DNA from 2 places in the Amycolatopsis sp. NPDC049159 genome. Region 1 is predicted to be linked to the other one. Evidence: riboswitches for the same ligand, from Rfam matches in the RefSeq annotation. Region 1 holds a riboswitch; the other holds the start of a gene.
What was found. A riboswitch is a leader RNA that binds a small molecule or an ion and turns the genes downstream of it on or off. The one in region 1 is predicted to bind thiamine pyrophosphate.

Region 1 (3,199 bases):
GGCCCTCGCGGCTGCGGAAACTGCGCTGGCCCTTGATCATCGGCACCAGCGTGGCGGCGTTCGCGGTGGCGATCCTGGCGATCGTCGGCCTCGAGTCGGCGACGGGCGCCCGGATCGGCGGCGGCACGGGCACGAGCATCGGCAAGATCTTCGGCGGCGGTGGCGGCCACACCGACACCACACCGTCGACGACGCCGACCACCGGGACCAGCGACACCCAGGTGTCCCCGACGGAGACGACCACGACCCCGCCGGAAACGTCGACGACCCCGACGACCTCGTCGGAGACGCCGACGACCACGCCGAGCACGTCGACGCAGCAGCCGTCGACCTCGGCCCCGGCGACGACGGCCCCGCCCACCAGCCAGGGGGCGGCGACCACGCCGACGCCGTGACTGTGGTCAGGCCAGGTGGGAGCGAAGGGCGCGGGTGGCTTCGGTGGTCGCGCGGCCGACGTTGCGGGAGGCCCTCGCGTCGAGTACCGAAGGCAGTCGGTCGTCGTTGACCTCGGCCACGCCGACGCCGTGACTGCGGTCGGACCGCGTGGGTGCGGAGGGCTCGGGTGGCTTCGGTGGTCGCGCGGCCGACGATGCGGGAGGCCCTCGCGTCGAGTACCGAAGGCAGTGGGTCGTCGTTGACCCGGCCACGACGACCCCGCCCACCAGCCAGGGGGCGGCGACCACGCCGACGCCGTGACTGTGGTCAGGCCAGCTGGGAGCGAAGGGCGCGAGTGGTTGACGACGATGCGGGACGCCCTCGCGTCGAGCACCGCGTGACTGCGGTCAGACCAGGTGGGAGCGGAGCGCTCGGGCGGCCTCGGCGGGGTCCTCGGCCTCGGTGATCGCGCGGACGACGACGATGCGGGACGCCCCCGCGTCGAGCACCGAAGGCAGCCGGTCGCCGTCGATGCCGCCGATTGCGAACCACGGGCGTTCCGGGGCCCAGCCGGCCACCGCGCGCACCAGGTCCAGGCCCGGTGCGTCGCGGCCCGGCTTGGTCGGCGTCGGCCAGCACGGGCCCGTGCAGAAGTAATCCACGCCGGGCTCCGCCGACGCCGACAGCGCCTGGTCGAGGGAGTGGGTCGAGCGGCCGATCACGACGTCGTCGCCGAGGATGCGGCGGGCCAGCGGGACCGGGATGTCGTCCTGGCCCAGGTGGAGCACGTCCGCGCCGACCGCCAGCGCCACGTCCGCGCGGTCGTTCACCGACAGCAGCGCGCCGTGGCGCTCGCACGCCTCCGCCAGCACCTCCAGCGCCGCGATTTCGGCCGCGGCCTCCAGTGGCGCACCGCCGGTCTTGTCGCGCAGCTGGATGACGTCGACGCCGCCGGCGAGGGCCGCGTCGGCGAACGCGGCCAAGTCGCCGCGGGAGGTGCGGGCGTCCGTGCACAGGTACAGGCGCGCGGCGTCGAGGCGGGCGCGGATCTTGTCACCGGAGAGGGCGGGCATAGCGGCGACCGTACCCCGGGAGTTAGGGTGGACGGGTCCGCACGGGAGCCCGAGGCACGGGCTGAGAGGGAGCTGCCGCTCCGACCGTGGAACCTGATCCGGGTCATGCCGGCGCAGGGAGCGTGATCCCATGACGAACCTGGCAGTGGTGGGCGGCGGCGTGATCGGCCTGTCCGCGGCGTGGCGGGCCGCGAAGGCGGGCCACGACGTCACCGTGCACGATCCCGAGCCCGCTCGCGGCGGCGCGTCCTGGCTGGCCGGTGGCATGCTCGCCCCGGTCACCGAGGCCTGGCCCGGCGAAGAAGACGTGCTCAGCCTCGGTGAAGCGTCGCTGAAACGCTGGCCGGGCTTCGCGAGCGACCTCGGACAAGAGGGCGTCGACCCCGGTCTCACCGGGCACGGGACGCTCGTCGTCGCGTTCGACAGCGCCGACGCCGGGCACCTCGACATCCTCGCCGGCTACCTGCACTCGATCGGCCGCGCGGCCGAGCGCCTCACCGGGCGGGAGACCAAGCGGCTCGAACCCGGCGTCGGGTCCGTCCGAAGTGGACTCCACGTGCCCGGCGACCTGGCCGTGGACAACCGGAAACTGCTCAACGCGCTCTACGCGGCGTGCGTCAACCACGACGTCCGGTTCGTGCGCGAGCGCGTCGAGAGCCTGCCGGACGCCGAAGCCGTCGTGCTCGCCGCGGGCGCGTGGACCGGGCGGCTGCACCCGCGGCTGGCCGGCGCCGTCCGGCCGCTCAAGGGCGAGATCCTGCGGCTGAAGCCCCGCCGCGGCTGCCTGCCGCCGCCCGCGCACACCGTGCGGGCCGTCGTCGAGGGCCGGCCGATCTACCTCGTGCCGCGCGGCGACCAGGAGCTCGTCCTCGGCGCCACGCAGTACGAAGCGGGCTTCGACCGGGCCGTCACCGCGCGGGGCGTGCGCGAGCTGCTCGAAGGCGCCGAACGCGTCTTCCCCGCGATCACCGAGTACGAGCTGGTCGAGACCGCCGCCGGCCTGCGCGCCGCCAGCCGGGACGTGCTGCCCTACATCGGTGTCCTGGACGACGGCGTCTTCGCCGCCACCGGGCACCACCGCAACGGCCTGCTGATGGCCCCCGTGACCGCGGCCGCCGTGGTCGCCTGGCTCGAGGGGGAGGAGCCGCCCGAAGGCGTCGAAGCGGCTTCGCCCGCCCGGCTGCAGAAGAAGGAGCACGTGTGATGGAGATCAAGCTCAACGGCCAGTGGACGGAGTTCCCGGACGGCGCGACCGTCGCCGACGTCCTCGACGCGTCCGGTGGCCCGCGGCCCGGGATCGCCGTCGCGGTCGACGGCGTCGTCGTCCGCCGGGGCGACTGGGCGGCCACCGTCGTGCCCAAGGGCGCGGGCGTCGACGTGCTCACCGCCGTCCAGGGAGGCTGAAGTGGACGAAGAACCGCTGGTCATCGGCACCGCCAAGCTGTCGTCCCGGCTGATCATCGGCACCGGCGGCGCGGCCAACCTGGCCGTGCTCGAACGCGCGCTGGTCGCCTCCGGCACCGAGCTGACCACCGTCGCGATGCGCCGCGCCGACGCCGAGGGCGGCTCCGGTGTCCTCGAACTGCTGAAGAAGCTCGGCATCGAGCTGCTGCCGAACACCGCGGGCTGCCGGACGGCCGCCGAAGCCGTGCTCACCGCGCAGCTCGCGCGGGAAGCGCTGGAGACCGATCTCATCAAGCTCGAAGTGCACGCCGACGACCGGACGCTGCTCCCGGACCCGTTCGAGACCC
Region 2 (3,199 bases), on a different contig from region 1:
TGGTGGCGCAGAACAGGAACACCACGGCCGCGGCGGACGCGACCGCCGGGGCCAGCGCGGGCAGCGTCACCGAGCGGAAGGCCCGCCACGGGGACGCACCGAGCGCGCGGGCGGCGTCGGTCGTCCGCGGATCGAGCCGCGCCCACAGCCCGGCGACCGTGCGCGCGACGACCGCGACGTTGAAGAAGGCGTTGGCCAGCACGATGGACAGCACGCCGCCGTCCGGCCAGAGCGCCCGGAACGCGAGCCCGACGACGACCGTCGGCAGCACGAACGGCACCAGCACCAGCGTCCGCGCCAGGCCGACGCCGGGCAGCCGCACGCGTGCCAGCAGGAACGCCACCGGCAGCCCGGCCACGACGGCGACGACCGTCGACGCCGCCGCGCTGCCGACCGTGAACGCGGCCAGCTGCCAGGTCCGCGCGTCGCCGAGGACGACGTCGAGCCCGCCCTCGGCGAACCCGCGCTCGATGATCGCCAGCACGGGCCAGGCGAAGAACACCACCAGGAACCCGATCGGGGCCAGCCCGAGCAGCGCCAAGCCGAGTCCGCGGGCGGTCCGGGGTGGAGCTACGACTGCACGAGCGTGCGCCATTCGCCGATCCACTTCTCCCGGCCGGCCTGCACCTGGTCCGCCGTCAGCGCTTGCGGCTTCTGCGGCAGCGGCGCGACCTGCGCCCAGCCGGCGGGCAGGTCGACGCCCTGGCGCGCCGGGTAGACGTACATGTTGGCCGCGACGGTCGCCTGGAACTGCTGCGACAAAAGGAAGTCGACGACCTTGCGCGCGCTCTCGGTCTGCTTGCCGCCGGCCAGCACGCCGGCGTACTCGACCTGGCGGTAGCAGGTGTCGAGCAGCGCCTTGGTGCGCGGCTTGCCGTCGTCGCCGACCTCGGCGGCCGGCGAAGACGCGTACGAGACGACGATCGGCCGCGGCCCCTTGCCCGCGGAGCCGGAGAAGTCCTTGGTGTAGGCCTCTTCCCAGCCGCTGACCACCTTGAGGCCGTTGGCCTTCAGCTTCGTCCAGTAGCCCTGCCAGCCGGACTCGCCGTACTTCGCGATGGTGCCGAGGAGGAACGCGAGCCCGGGCGACGCCGTGGCCGGGTCCTCGGCGACGAGGAGGTCCTTGTACTTCGGGTCGGCCAGGTCGTCGTAGCTCGACGGCGCCGGGATCCCCTTGGTGGCGAAGTAGTTCGTGTCGACGTTGACGCAGACGTCCCCGACGTCGACGGCGGAGAGCCGGTGCTCGGGATCGACGGCGTAGCGCTGCGGCCCACGGTCGGCTTCCGGGCTGGTGTAAGGCTCGAAGACGCCTTCGGAGAGCGCGCGCGAGGCGAAGGTCGAGTCGACGCCGTACGCGACGTCGCCGACCGGGTTCGCCTTGGTCAGCACGAGCTTGTTGGTCAGCGATCCGGCGTCGCCCTGCTTGAGCACGGAAATCTTGATGCCCGACTGCTTCTGGAAGGCGTCGAGCACCTCCTGCGGCGCCAGGAAGGAGTCGTGCGTCACGAGGGTGACGGTGGGCGTCTGCTGCGTGCCACCGTCGCCGTCCGACAGCGAGCACCCCGCGGCGACGACGCTGACGACGGCGATGGCCGTCGCGGCGCGAACAGCCCTGCGTTTCATCTACCCCTCCTGCACTTCGCCGGACGAGGAGAGGAAGCCCTCCCTTCGCCGGCATGATCCGGTCAGGTGCGAACGGTCGCGGGGTGACCCGCCTCTCAGCCCGGCTGACCGGACTCCCGTGGCAACCGTGCAGCGTAGTCCAGGACGGACGACCATGGAGACATGACGGAAATCTTGAGCGACTCCGAGACCGACGGACGACTGGGCGCGAACTGGACGCGTAGCGGAGCGGTGATCTCCCGGGAGGTGGAGCTGGCTTCGTTCTCCCAGGCGATCGAGGTGGTGGACCGGGTGGCGGTCCTCGCCGAGGCGGCCGACCACCACCCGGACATCGACATCCGCTGGCGCACCCTGACGTTCCGCCTCAGCACGCACTCGGCGGGCGGCCTGACGGCGAAGGACTTCTCCCTGGCGGCCGAGATCGACTCGGTGCTTTCGGCGCTGTGATCCTGGTTACTCTGAGTGCACTTTTTCACCGGTTCGACGTCTCTCGGTAAACGACTTTTGCTAGGAGAGACGGACATGACCCAGGCCATCGTGGTCGGCACAGCAGCATTCGCAACGATGGTGGCGGCAGCCGGCGGTGTGCTCTGGTTCACCGCCAAGGGTCGCCGTCACCCGGATGCCGGTGAGTTCGATCACAGCCGCTAACGAAGGGCAAGATCAGCGCGCTGAGCAGGGCGGAAGCATCGGTTTTCGGCCCTAGGAAACGCCATGAACAGCACCGCTACCCTCACCTCCGCGCAGCGCGCCTGGATCAACGCCCTCGCCCCCGCGGTGGTGCTGATCACCATCGCCCTGATGGGCCTGCTCGGCTGAGTTCGCCCGCGCCGCCGCTCTGATCCCGGCGCGGCGGCGTTTTCACTCCACCCGGATCACGTCCGGCGCCGGGAACGCAGCCGGCGTCTCGTCTTCGACGGTCCAGTATTCGAGCGCCGACAACCGGCCTTCGTCGACGAACACGATGAGCCCGCCGCCCGGCACACCCGCTTCGACCGCCACCCGCTCGGTGACCTCGAACGTGGGCGCGTCCGCATCGACTTCGAGGTCGACGGTCGGGCACCCGCAACCGCAGCGGCCGCTCACCTTCGCGGTGGCGGCCTGCACCCGCAGTTCGGCCGCGCCCGGGAAGTCCCCCGCGAGAAGGACTTCCAGGGTCTCGCGCTCGTTCCGCGTGAGCGGGCGGCTCACCATCAGTAGCGGGACATGTTCGGGATCGCCTTCTCCGCGACCCCGATGAGGTCCTCGACCTTCGCCACGTCGGCTGTCACATCTTCAGCAGTCACCGAAGGTGCCTCGGAAGAACGGTAGGCGACTTCGTTGCGCCGAACCCGCATCCGGTTGAAGGGACGCAGAAGCGGCCCCAGCGGCGGATCGAGCTGCGCGAGAACCGCTTCGTAGACGGCGATGTGGCCACCGCGGCTCGTCGCACGCAGGCCCTGGTTCTGCAGGATGGCCGCCAAAGCCCGGCGGGCGCCGTCGTACGCCAGCGTGTAGGCGCCTTCCGGATCCGAGTTCAGCAGCTGCCGCGCTGAACCGACGTGGGTACGAGCCCTGGCGAGCTCCCCTTCCGCGG

Region 2: another riboswitch for thiamine pyrophosphate. It lies ahead of AB0B33_RS00235 (thiamine ABC transporter substrate-binding protein); the one in region 1 lies ahead of thiO (glycine oxidase ThiO).

Annotation. Positions count from the first base shown of each region.
Region 1 is NZ_JBEZDL010000022.1:192,155-195,353, reverse strand. It holds gene AB0B33_RS35870 (hypothetical protein) at 1-395, shown strand, start outside; gene thiE (thiamine phosphate synthase) at 783-1,448, opposite strand; TPP riboswitch at 1,480-1,585, shown strand; gene thiO (glycine oxidase ThiO) at 1,579-2,652, shown strand; gene thiS (sulfur carrier protein ThiS) at 2,652-2,852, shown strand; gene AB0B33_RS35850 (thiazole synthase) at 2,854-3,199, shown strand, end outside.
Region 2 is NZ_JBEZDL010000001.1:49,596-52,794, reverse strand. It holds gene AB0B33_RS00240 (iron ABC transporter permease) at 1-526, opposite strand, end outside; gene AB0B33_RS00235 (thiamine ABC transporter substrate-binding protein) at 571-1,623, opposite strand; TPP riboswitch at 1,646-1,753, opposite strand; gene AB0B33_RS00230 (4a-hydroxytetrahydrobiopterin dehydratase) at 1,786-2,070, shown strand; gene AB0B33_RS00225 (hypothetical protein) at 2,146-2,274, shown strand; gene AB0B33_RS00220 (hypothetical protein) at 2,485-2,817, opposite strand; gene AB0B33_RS00215 (hypothetical protein) at 2,817-3,199, opposite strand, start outside.